Linked DNA regions of Leucothrix mucor DSM 2157. The protein of the gene in region 2 interacts with the protein of the main gene of each other region in a pairwise test. Links are inferred from orthologs where the notes say so. Each region holds a gene or a part of one and is shown on either strand. Other genes may lie near its edges.

What was found.
Region 1: the proteins of hflK (region 2) and ftsH interact in binary tests that used the Escherichia coli proteins (3 or more experiments, as listed by UniProt). The link is inferred for Leucothrix mucor DSM 2157 from one-to-one orthologs.

What each region holds. Positions count from the first base shown.
Region 1 is NZ_ATTE01000001.1:3,100,856-3,107,198, forward strand. The notes cover bases 1,964-4,895. They hold ftsH (ATP-dependent zinc metalloprotease FtsH), read left to right. Parts: upstream 1,964-2,425; coding sequence 2,426-4,366; downstream 4,367-4,895. Other genes in these bases: rlmE (23S rRNA (uridine(2552)-2'-O)-methyltransferase RlmE), read left to right, coding at 1,964-2,345; glmM (phosphoglucosamine mutase), read left to right, coding at 4,594-4,895. In the rest of the region: LEUMU_RS0114020 (hypothetical protein), read left to right, coding at 1-360; ssb (single-stranded DNA-binding protein), read left to right, coding at 541-1,026; LEUMU_RS0114030 (CDGSH iron-sulfur domain-containing protein), read left to right, coding at 1,154-1,405; LEUMU_RS0114035 (YhbY family RNA-binding protein), read right to left, coding at 1,397-1,690; more of rlmE, read left to right, coding at 1,716-1,963; more of glmM, read left to right, coding at 4,896-5,934; LEUMU_RS0114055 (heavy metal translocating P-type ATPase), read right to left, coding at 6,034-6,343. UniProt on the Escherichia coli protein: Acts as a processive, ATP-dependent zinc metallopeptidase for both cytoplasmic and membrane proteins. Plays a role in the quality control of integral membrane proteins.
Region 2 is NZ_ATTE01000001.1:2,588,233-2,594,443, forward strand. Bases 1,129-3,928 are described here. They hold hflK (FtsH protease activity modulator HflK), read right to left. Parts: upstream 3,242-3,928; coding sequence 2,015-3,241; downstream 1,129-2,014. Other genes in these bases: LEUMU_RS0111585 (DUF2065 domain-containing protein), read right to left, coding at 1,129-1,136; hflC (protease modulator HflC), read right to left, coding at 1,161-2,018; LEUMU_RS0111600 (uracil-DNA glycosylase family protein), read right to left, coding at 3,364-3,928. In the rest of the region: LEUMU_RS0111580 (ATP phosphoribosyltransferase regulatory subunit), read right to left, coding at 1-922; more of LEUMU_RS0111585, read right to left, coding at 945-1,128; more of LEUMU_RS0111600, read right to left, coding at 3,929-3,963; LEUMU_RS0111605 (tetratricopeptide repeat protein), read left to right, coding at 4,215-5,537; sulfate transporter CysZ, read right to left, coding at 5,529-6,211.

The DNA.
Region 1 (6,343 bases), 510 kb from region 2 along the record:
GCTCAAGACGAAATTCAGCAAGCCAGATTAAAGCAGATGCGAGAGCAAGAGGAGCTAGCAGCAGAGCGTAACCGGCTTGAGCAGCTGCGACTGGAGCTTGAAGCCGAAAAACAACGAGCGGATTCACTGCAAGGTGCATTACCCGTCATAAGTAACAAAGCCGAAGAGGCCGTTGAAACCTCAACAATTACTATCACATCTGAGACAAAAGTAGAAAGTGCACCGGAACCCGAACCAACCATCGTTCCAAATGCTGCCAGAGAAATTCCACCAGTGCCAATTGATACTAATGATATGAAGTCTCAGATGGACATAATTATAGAACAACTCAATCAGGGGAATCCGGCAAAACAACAATAGGCACGGATACATTCCTCCCAAGCAGGAATCCATTCGTAGCAAACTAGCCCATTGAGTTCTGGATGGTGTTAACATATCGGGTTGACGTTTTAATCGAGTAAATACTCGAACTCTGAAGCGAAGACAGTATAATGTTCCGCTGAAAAACGAATAACGATACTCCAATACAAGGAATTAATAATGGCCAAAGGCATTAATAAAGTCATCCTGGTAGGCAATCTGGGTACTGACCCAGAAGTCAAATACATGCCAAGTGGTGGTGCAGTCACTAACTTCAGTCTGGCCACGACCGATAGCTGGAAAGATAAAACCTCTGGCGAGCGTGTCGACAAGACAGAATGGCATCGGGTAGTGTTCTTCAATCGTCTGGCTGAGATTGCGGGTGAATACCTGAAAAAGGGTTCACAAGTTTATATCGAAGGAAGCTTGAGAACTCGCAAATGGCAAGATCAAGGTGGACAAGATCGTTACACCACTGAGATTGTTGGCTCTGAGATGCAAATGCTGGGTAGCCGCAGTGGCGGCAATAGTGAATTTGATCAGTCTCAATCACGCCCTGCGCCACAGAAAAGCCGCCCTCAGCAGTCTGCGCCTCAAAACCAGTCACGCCAAGCGCCACCGCCAGCACAAAACTTTGATGATTTTGATGATGATATCCCGTTCTAAACAGCACTTGGGATACACCTGAAAGAATTAGTAGCCGTGTATACGCACCTGCAGAGCCTTTATATATAGGGGCTCTGCGTTGTCGTTGAATCATTCATGAATCGCAACACATTTAGGATTTTACGCTATGTCCCACAAATCCAATCCTGTTATTGCTAAAAAAGGGCCTTACGTTGTTGAGCTTGAAGCCGGCAAAACCTATTACTGGTGTTCTTGTGGTCGATCCGAGAAGCAACCATTTTGTGATGGCTCTCACGCTAATACTGATTTCACACCATTAAAGTTCACGGCCGAAGAAAGCAAGAAGTACGGGCTCTGTGGTTGTAAATATACAAAGCATGCACCTTTCTGCGACCGCGAGCACAGCAAGTTAGACTAAATTGCGAAAAATTGATGGCTTGTCTTTGTTTTCACGATAAAACAATGCCACATTACCAATACGCTGGACCAGCATGGCTTTATGCTGCTCCGCCAATGATTGAATCAGCTCATCGCGCTGCTCCCGATCACCGAGATTAATCTTTAGCTTAATTAGCTGATGATAATCCAGTGCGATTTCAATTTCGTTGTTAATACTCTCTTTCATACCGTGTTGCCCAACGGTAACGACCGGGCTTAAAGTATGACCGAAAGACTTGAGTTGTTTGATCTGTTTAGTATTCATTTCCATCCCTGAATTGTATGACGTTATGGCTAGAAGCAAAAGCAGTACTCGCTGGTTAAAAGAGCATTTTGATGATGAATTTGTAAAACTCTCCCAAAAAGAGGGATATCGCTCGCGTGCGGTCTACAAACTCAAAGAAATTCAGGAGAAGGATCGCCTGATACGCCCCGGCATGAAGGTGGTTGACCTTGGAGCAGCTCCAGGCGGTTGGAGCCAATATGCAGCCCAAATCATCGGGACTAATGGCCGAGTTGTCGCCAGCGATATCCTACCCATTGACCCGCTACCTTTTGTCGAGTTTATACAGGGTGATTTTACCGAACAGAGTATTCTCGATGAAATTCTGCTTTTGATGGGAAATGATAAAGCCGATGTTGTAATTTCAGATATGGCCCCCAACTTAAGTGGGAATGATGCAATTGATCAACCCGGCTCGGTTTACTTATGTGAGCTGGCTTTGGATATGGCAAGGCAGATTTTGGCACCAAATGGTTCCATGGTCGTTAAGCTGTTTCAGGGTGAAGGCTCTGATCAATACATACAGGATGTAAAACGTAGCTTCAAACAAGTGAAAATACGCAAACCCAAGGCATCACGAGCCAGAAGTCGTGAGGTCTACGTGGTTGCTTTGCAGTATTTTTCTACAACACACTAAGTCTGAAGCAATTAACAGCAATCATGGTAGAATGATTGTTAACGAGATGCATAAAAGACGGCTGAATAGAGGATTCTTTCTTGAGCGAATTAAACAAAAATATTCTGATGTGGGTGGTAATCGCCTTGGTTCTGGTTGGAGTTTTCAGTAAATTTCAAGAACCTACAACATCATCTGCTAACATTCCTTATTCGGCGTTCTTGGAGCGTGTCAATAATAAGGAGATCCGCAACGTTGAGATACGTGGTCAGTCTATTACTGGACAAACAAGTAATAGCGAGACGTTTTCGACTTATGCGCCGATCAATGACCCCAAAATGTATGATGAATTATTGCGTAATAACGTGCTGGTCAAAGTTGATCCGCCAGAAGGACGCAATATCCTTGTCGACATCCTGATCAATACAATTCCATTCCTGATTATTGTCGGACTGTGGATTTACATTATGCGTCAGATGCAAGGCGGCGGCGGTAAAGGCGGCCCGATGTCATTTGGTAAGAGCAAGGCTCGCATGATGACTGAAGATCAGGTGAAAGTGACATTTGCTGATGTCGCTGGCTGTGAAGAAGCTAAAGACGAAGTATTCGAACTGGTTGAGTTCTTACGTGATCCGGGCAAATTCCAAAAGCTAGGTGGAAAAATTCCACGCGGTGTTCTACTTGCTGGCTCGCCAGGTACGGGTAAAACATTGCTGGCTAAAGCAATCGCTGGCGAAGCTAAAGTACCGTTTTTCAGTATTTCAGGTTCTGACTTTGTTGAAATGTTTGTCGGTGTGGGTGCTTCCCGTGTTCGCGACATGTTTGAGCAAGCTAAGAAACATGCGCCTTGCATTATCTTCATCGATGAGATCGACGCTGTTGGTCGTAAGCGCGGTGCAGGTGTTGGCGGCGGTCATGACGAGCGTGAGCAAACACTGAACCAGTTACTGGTCGAAATGGATGGTTTTGAAGGCACAGAAGGCGTAATCGTGATAGCTGCGACTAACCGCCCTGATGTACTTGACCCAGCTCTGTTGCGTCCTGGTCGTTTTGACCGTCAGGTTGTTGTACCTCTGCCAGATGTTCGTGGCCGTGAGCAAATCCTGAAAGTGCATATGCGTAAAGTGCCTATCGGCAACGATGTTAAGCCTGCTCTTTTGGCTCGAGGTACACCGGGGTTCTCTGGTGCTGACTTAGCTAACCTAGTTAACGAAGCCGCCTTGTTCGCAGCCCGTGTGAATAAGCGCACTGTGAACATGGAAGAGTTTGAGAAAGCGAAAGATAAAATCATGATGGGCGCAGAACGCAAGTCCATGGTGATGAACGATAAAGAAAAACGTAACACTGCTTATCATGAAGCGGGACACGCGATTATCGGCTTGAAAGTGCCAGATCATGACCCTGTTTATAAGGTAACGATCATTCCTCGTGGGCGCGCTCTTGGTGTAACAATGTTCCTTCCTGAGGAAGATCGCTACAGCCATAGCAAGCAGTCTCTGGAAAGTCAGATCTCTACTTTATTCGGTGGCCGTCTTGCTGAAGAAATAATCTTCGGCAAAGAAAGTGTAACGACTGGTGCATCCAATGACATTGAGCGCGCAACTGAGATCGCTCGTAACATGGTTACTAAATGGGGACTATCTGAGAAGCTAGGCCCGTTGGCTTACAGTGAAGAAGAAGGTGAGGTGTTCTTAGGACGCGCCACAACTTCACATAAGCAAATGTCTGATGAAACAGCTAAGTCTATCGATCAGGAAGTTAGAACGTTTATTGATCGCAACTATGATCGTGCCGAGACTATTTTGCGCGAGAATATTGATGTATTGCATCTGATGGCTGAAGCACTGATTAAGTACGAGACCATTGATCGCGGTCAGATCGATGAAATCATGCAAGGCAAGAAGCCAACACCTCCAGCTGATTGGAATGATGATGATCACTCCGGTAAAGATGATGGAGATAGTGGTGAGACTGCCACGTCAGAAGATCCAGAAGCTAAAGATGATGAGGTCGTGAACGCTAAGCCAGCGAGCTCTCACTAGGCACTAGTTAACAATCTAATTTTACGATCGTAGAGCGCGACAGGAGCAAACCTCCTCGTCGCGTTTTTTTATGTGTGATTATCGGGAAATATAGACCTTATATACTATTTACACTGATTATTAATTAGTTAATGGCTAACAATTGCCTATATAAGATAATTTTGATACAAACACCCTTATATTTAGTAGATTATTTAGGCTAATAAAAATAAACAAAGGAATTTGTGATGGAAAAGAAATACTTCGGTACTGATGGCATTCGCGGCGAGATCGGAACCTACCCAATGACCCCCGACTTTGCACTTAAACTAGGATGGGCTGCCGGAAAAGTTCTGGCTACAAAAAAGAACCCACTGGTTGTTATCGGTAAAGATACCCGTATTTCTGGCTACATGCTTGAGTCTGCGCTTGAGGCAGGGTTAGTAGCCGCTGGTGTTAGCATTCGATTACTAGGGCCAATGCCAACCCCTGGCGTTGCTTATCTAACCAGAACCTTCCGTGCATCTGCAGGCATTGTTGTGAGTGCATCTCACAACCCTTATCAGGATAACGGTGTTAAGTTTTTCTCTTCAGCAGGCATGAAGCTGGATGACGAAACCGAGCTGGCAATAGAGCGCTATTTAGAAGAAGACCTTGTTACCGTAAAGTCTGACAAACTAGGCAAAGTCGTACGTGTTGATGATGCAGCAGGCCGCTACATTGAATTTTGTAAGCGTGCCTTGCCTAATGAAACATCATTAGAAGGTTTAAAGATAGTTGTCGACTGCGCAAATGGTGCAACCTATCATGTTACGCCGCACGTATTATCAGAGCTTGGAGCGGAGATTATTACTGTAGCAAATTCACCTAACGGCTTGAACATTAATGAAGAGTGCGGTGCTACCTCACTCGATATGCTGTCCAAGCAAGTCCTATTACACAACGCCGACCTAGGCGTTGCGCTAGATGGTGATGGCGACCGCTTAATGCTGGTTGACCACACGGGTGCAACGGTTGATGGTGATGAGATTCTAGCCATCATTGCTAAACACCGCCTGAGTACAGATAGTGCTGGCCAAGATATTGTTGGCACATTGATGAGTAACCTTGGCCTTGAGCACGCAGTCCAAGAGATGGGACTTAACTTCCACCGCGCCAATGTTGGCGACCGCTACGTTATCGAACAAATGATCAAAACCGGCGGTGTACTCGGTGGTGAGTCTTCTGGCCATATTATTGTTCGGGACCGCATCGAAACGGGTGATGGCACGATTGCAGCATTGCAAGTATTACAAGCTATTGTAGAAAGTGGGCGTTCTTTGCACGACCTCAAGCAAGTCATGACCAAATACCCTCAAACATTGGTCAATGTTGAGTTAAGTGGTGTTATTGATATTGCGAATAACGCAGCTATCCAGAAAGCTGTCGCTAATGTCGAAGATCAGCTGGCTCATCGTGGACGAGTGCTATTACGCGCGTCTGGCACACAACCACTCATTCGAGTAATGGTAGAAGGCCAAGATGAGACCGAAACAACAATGCTGGCACATAGCATTGCAGAAGTGGTTAAGCAGCAATCTGGCGGCTGATGCCCTAGCTCTGGAGCCTGCCTCTACCGGAAGGTTATCTTCCACTGCCGACAGATAGCTACACAATAAGTAAAGAGCCCAATATTACGCCTAAAGCAATTACCGCTTTAGGCGTAATGCGTTTAACACCACTAACAATGAACTCAGCGACATTCCAATCGCAGCCATCCACGGTGCCAACAGGCCCAGTGTAGCCATTGGCATTGCCAGCAAGTTATACAAAATTGCCCAAGCAAAGTTTTCTCGGATGATAACTCGTGTTCGCTTTGCCATATGAATAGCCTGAGGAATCGACTTTAAGCTATCCGACATTAACACCATATCGGCAGTGACTTGAGCTAATTGACTCCCCTCACCCATTGCAATCGACACATCTGCGGCAGCCAGTACCGGTGCATCATTCACACCA
Region 2 (6,211 bases):
TACCAAAGTTCTCACCAATGCCATCGTAACGGCCACCACGCGCAATCTCACGGCCAAAGCCCGGAATGTACGCAGCATACACAATGCCAGTGTGGTAGGTGTAACCGCGCATTTCTGCAAGGTCTACGTTCACGGTCAGCGCTGGGTAAGCAGCCTGCAAACGTGCCACTAATTGCTGTAGGTATTCCAGCGCTGCCAGTACTTCTTTGCCGCCTCCACTTAGCTGCGCTAAGGCTTCATCCAGTACGTTCACATCGCCATGCAGATTTGGCAGCGCACGCAACATGGCGCAGGCTGTTTTATCAAATCCACATTCAACCAACCATGCATCAATTTCCGGTAAGGATTTACGCGCCAGCTGGTCTAAATAAATATCTTGCTGCTGAGCGTTAAGCCCAACTTCTGCAGCCAGTCCTCGTAAAATACCCACATGACCTAAGTCCAGTACGATATTTTTACGGCCGGTTAATTGCAGCGTATCCAACATCAGGCTAATGACTTCATAGTCACTTTCCATGCCTGCATGACCGAATAACTCAGCACCGACTTGAATCGGCGAACGTGAGCCACCGGCTTGTTCACTGTGCGTCCGCAATACGGTGCCGACATAGCACAAGCGGTTAGGCTGGCCAGGTGCCATTTGCATACGGTGTGAATCAATTCGGGAAACTTGAGGGGTGATATCTGCGCGGAGGCCCATCATACGACCATTGGTCTGATCGGTGATTTTAAAGGTCTGCAGATCCAGTTGTGAGCCCATCGCAATGCTTAGGGATTCCAGATACTCCACCATGGGTGGCATCACAAACCGGTAACCCCAGCTGCGATAAAGATCCAGTAACTCACGGCGCATAGCTTCGAGGGCTTCTGCCTCGGGCGGCAGTGACTCGTTAATTCCATCCGGAAGTAACCAATATTTCATGTCAAACGGTTCTCGTGTGGCATTAAACCAAAAAAAGAAGGAACAGCCCTGCAACCATACTGCCAAACCCAAGCACTCGTAAAGACTTGTCCGGCATTTCTAACATCGACTGATACACTTCTTTTAATTTAGAAGGGGCTGCAAACGGAAGCAGCCCCTCGATGATAAGCACCAATGCTATAGCAGTCAGCAAGTCATTCCAATTGATATTCACTTGCTAACTGCCCTCACATTGATTTTACTGGGATTTATTCTTGAAGTAGCGGAAGAATTCAGAATCCGGCTCCAATACCATCACATCACCTGATTGACCCATCGCTTTACGATACGCCGCCAGACTACGGTGGAAAGAATAGAACTCAGCATTTTTGGTGTACGCTTCTGCATAAATCTGAGCCGCTTTAGCATCACCCTGACCGCGAATCTTCTCAGCTGCGCTATACGCATCTGCTTCGATTATTACAGAGTCACGATCCGCTGCTGCTTTAATACGCTCAGCTTCTTCACGACCACGGGCACGGAAATCCTGTGCTACACGCTCACGCTCAGAACGCATCCGGTTAAATACCGACTCACTAACAGATTCGGTGAAGTCAATCCGGCTAACGCGTACATCCACAATGTTAACCCCTAACTGATTAGCGGCTTCATTGGACTTAGTTTGCAGGCCTTCCATGATCTCATCACGCTCACCAGAAATCGCTTCCTGAATGGTACGCTTAGAGAACTCATTTCGCAGACCGTCGCGCATGATGCTTTCCAGACGATTCTCGGCACGGTTCAAATCACCACCAGTCGAACGGTAGAATTTGCCCGGCTCAGAAATGCGCCACTTCACGAAGAAGTCTACCTGAACGTACTTTTTCTCATTCGTCAAAAAGCTTTCAGGCTGAGCATCCAGCGATAAGATTTGAGAAGAGAAACGCTCAATGCGATCTAAGAATGGAATCTTAAAGTTAAGACCCGGCTCAATGCTTTCTTCAACGATTTTACCAAAGCGCAATACGATAGCGGTTTGACGCTGATCAACAACATAGGCGGAACTGGCAATGAGCACTATCAATGCCAAGATAGCAATTACGATAGGGTTTTTCATTGACGAACTCCTCGGGTTGATTCACGGAGCGATGAGGTATCAACACCTGTATTTTTAGCACGATCCGCAGCATTACTTAGGGCACTAGCCACGGCTGCACCCGCATTTGCGCTGTCGCTGTTTGAGCTAGACGACGCAGCACCAGATTGCATCTTATCTAACGGCAGGTACAACATGTTATTGCCTGACGAAGAATCGATCATCACCTTGGAGCTGTTCTGCAGCACTTCTTCCATGGTTTCCAGATACAAACGCTCACGAGTCACGTCCGGAGCCTTAGCATACTCTGTTGCTAACTGCTCGAAACGTGAGGCCTCACCTTGCGCCTTTGAGATTGCCTGACTACGGGTCGCAGTCGCATCTTCAATAATACGCGCGGCTTTACCACGTGCATTTGGCACTACTTGCTTCGCGTAAGTTTCAGCTTGGTTTTTATAACGGTTTTGATCTTCTCGGGCTCGAATCGCATCATCAAAGGCGTCTTTAACCTGAGATGGCGCTTCAGCATCAGTCACGTTGACTTTCATCACGTCGATACCCGTTTTGTAGTCATCCAGTACACGCTGCATAATGGCCAGAATTTCCGGAGCCATTTTTTCACGATCGGCACCGATGATGGAATCCATCGTAGTACGACCTACCACTTCACGAACCGCGCTACGCATTACGTTATACACAGTAGCCAATGACTGATTGCTCTCATAGTCAGGCAGGTATACGTTAAACAGGTAATCTTCAGGGTTCTTGATGCGGTATTGCACGTTCACTGCGATAGAGATGATGTTCTCATCCTTGGTCAGCATGTGTGTGCTATTGGTTGCATCGCGAGCCGTACGGCTACGATCCACATCCACTAGCTCAACTGTGTCAATTGGGTATGGCAGGCGCCAGTGTAGTCCCGGCATGGTGGTTTGCTTGTACTGGCCAAAACGCAACTCTACGCCTCGTTGTGCAGAATCTACGGTATAGAAACCAGTCGCCATCCACGCAATGAATGCGATTGCGGCTAAGCCAATCACCACATTTTTGCTGACTCCAGGGCCATCTCCGGAAGGCTCACTGTCGCCACCCTTGCCAGATGAATTACCGCCAAATAGCTTTCCTAGCTTTTCATTCATTTTCTGAATAGCATCTTCAATACCGTCAGATGAAGATCCGCCACGTGGACGCTTATTGCTCCACGGATCTTTATCCTTATTCCCACCCGGTTCGTTCCAAGGCATGTATTACTCCGTCTATTAGTTACTCAGGGATCACCTGATTTTCAACTATATGGGCTAAATTCAAAAAGTCAAAGGCGGCAATTGTAAGCGCCTAGTGTTTTTCAGGCAATGCTTGATGTGATTTACTTTAAAGCCTGCCACTCGGGATCTTCTCCAAGTCGATTTAGCGCCTCGTTCAACAAACTGATTCCTGGCTCTTTACGGTGCCATGTTGAGGCACCTGAAGGGTGTGGCAGTGGAATCAATGTACATTGCTCTCCCTCAATTTCACGCTCAAAACGCAGACCAATCACATCGGTTAAGCGCTCAAGCGGTAAAAACTGAGAGATTGCCAATTTTCCGACCAAAATAATTAGTCGAGGTTTCAAAATTTTAAATTCTTGTGACATCCACTCGCTGCATTGCGCGATTTCTTGTGGATTAGGCACCCGATCACCACCTTTTGGCTTTTTGCCCGGAAAGCAGCGACAAACCGAGGCGATATACACCGACTCACGAAACCGCTCTTCATCAATTCCCTGACTGGCAAACCACTTAAACAAGGTTTTCCCAGCGGTCCACGCAAAGGGACGGCCAATATCCCCTTCCCGGTCTCCCGGTGCCTGACCAATCAGCATCACCCGAGACACCACCGGCGTACCTGTAATAACCGGCCCAATCATCTCAGGACAGGCTTTACAATCCCGTAATTGCGTTTGGTGCTGGATTAGTTTCGACTGCATTGAGCCCTCACTGTTGTGATCGTGTCGTGCAGTATAAATGAATGCGACGGGCTATGAGCTAATGAAACACTATTTGAGCGGATTTTAAACGTGTGCAATAAATAATATCCGCCATTTAAATTAGCACACTGATCAGCACTTAATCAGCCAACCCCTTTTATCCTGAAAGACGCTACGTTGAACCGCTTATCGGAGGTGTTAAGTGATTAATTCTATTAATGTCTTGAGGACAAGATCAGGGCTAACAAATTATGCAAACCACTCACACTTCGCCAACCGTGAATGCGATGGTACCGGACGTGGTATTACTTCCCGACGGTCAATCCAGCGCATTTCAATTGTTGAATATTGAATACTTTTCACTATTCTACCGACTGACTGATGATGCGATAGCACGCAGCTTAAAGCATGGGCTTTCTCATCAGCTAATGCACAGTTATAAATTGCATAAAACCAACACCGCCTGGCAAGCCGATGCCGATACCGCGCTGGATGAATTAAACCAGCAACTGATGAAAGGTATTCGTGGTCGACAGAAACAGTTGCCTGTCGCTGGATTACTGGCAATGCCCAAGCAAATTCCAGAGCTAAAGCGCGCCCTGCACCAAAATCCAAATGACTACCTCAGCCACTTTCAGTTAGGCTGGCTGCATATGTTGCAACGCTCACTACCGATGGCTGAAAGACATTTCAATATCGCCGCCTTGCAAAGTCAGGGCGTGAATCCTCAGTTTGCCTCATTTGTTTATCGTCACCTAGCCAATACTCGTTATCGCCGTGGCAATTTTGAGCAAGCGCTACTAGCCATTGAATCAGCACGGGAATGCTGCAGTGGCTATTGTGTGCAATTGCACTATGAATACATTTGCCTGCTATCCCGGACAGCCCGAACCACTCAGGGATTAAGGCAACTACACACACTGTTAAGTAAAGCTCCGCATTACGAGGCTTTTGCCCGCAGCGAGCCAGATTTAACGCGTAACCCATCATTCCAACTGCTGTTTAATCAACGTCGGCAGCGCCATATTCAAACCATTGAGCAGTCGTTGAGTGAGCGTTGGGAAAATGACCCGATCGGATTGCTTAATCTTGATCAGGAACTGGGCCGTAAAAATAGTGTGCAGGCATTGCGACACAAGCAACACCAACTGTTAATGCAACTCCCTAACTTGCTGTTGATCGATACTGCGCGCAGTTGTGCGCTGATTGAAAAGCAACGCCGCCAATATGTGATGCGCGCCTTAAACGCTCGTAAGCAGCAGTTTATCGAAACTATTGAGGAACATCAGGAGTGCGCATCGACAGTGCACCAAGGTGGTCAGTGGTTGATTTTTGCCGCGGTGGTTTCACTGCTAGCCTTAGCGGTTAGTTATGGCATCAGCTTTATTGCGGGTCAGTTTGGGCTGGATTGGCCAATTAATCTGAACGTACAAAATATTGTATTGGTGTGTGCTGGCGTACTGGTGACACTCGGCGTGTTGCTCTGGTACTTCACACCCCGCAAGCTTAGAGCATTAATGCGAAAGCGGCAGCAGCTGGAACGGCTCTACTCCCGCATTCGGACCTTAGCGTGATAGCTGCTTAACCCACATGCTGGTGGCCCCACACACGGCCACTGGCATGGCTAGAAAGTTTAAAACCGGAATCACTGTAATTGCGGTGGTCGCCGCACCAAAGCCTAAAGCGTGGCCACGATTCTTGCGCAACACTGCCAACTCTTCCTTAACAAACATATTATGGTTGCCCATCGGGAAGTCGGTGTATTGCAGCGAGTACATCCATGCGCCATAAATCAGCCACGCTAAAGGCGCGATCAGATTTAATCCGGGAATAACGGTAATCAGCAGTAACACTGGCATCCATTTCAGCATATAGAATATCTTTTTAACTTCGCTGCCGAGCGTTTTACCAATATTTTTCATTAGCGCCGCAATTCCGGAATCATCAGGCATTGGTCGGCCATTGAGTTTCATTTCAACTCGCTCCGCCAGCAAGGCATTAAAAGGCGAGGCAATGAGGTTGGCCACAATGCTGAAGGTATAGTAAATAATCAGCAACGTCAGTAGCGCAAAAAATGGCAGAATAATCCACTGCAGCCATGATAACCAAGAGGGCAACCAATTCAGCATGGCATCCATCATCGACTGAAATTGCCCGTAAGCCAGCCAGATCGCGCCAGTAAACACGACAATATTAATCAGTAGTGGAATAATGACAAACCCGCGAATGCCTTTCTGGGTGATCAGAG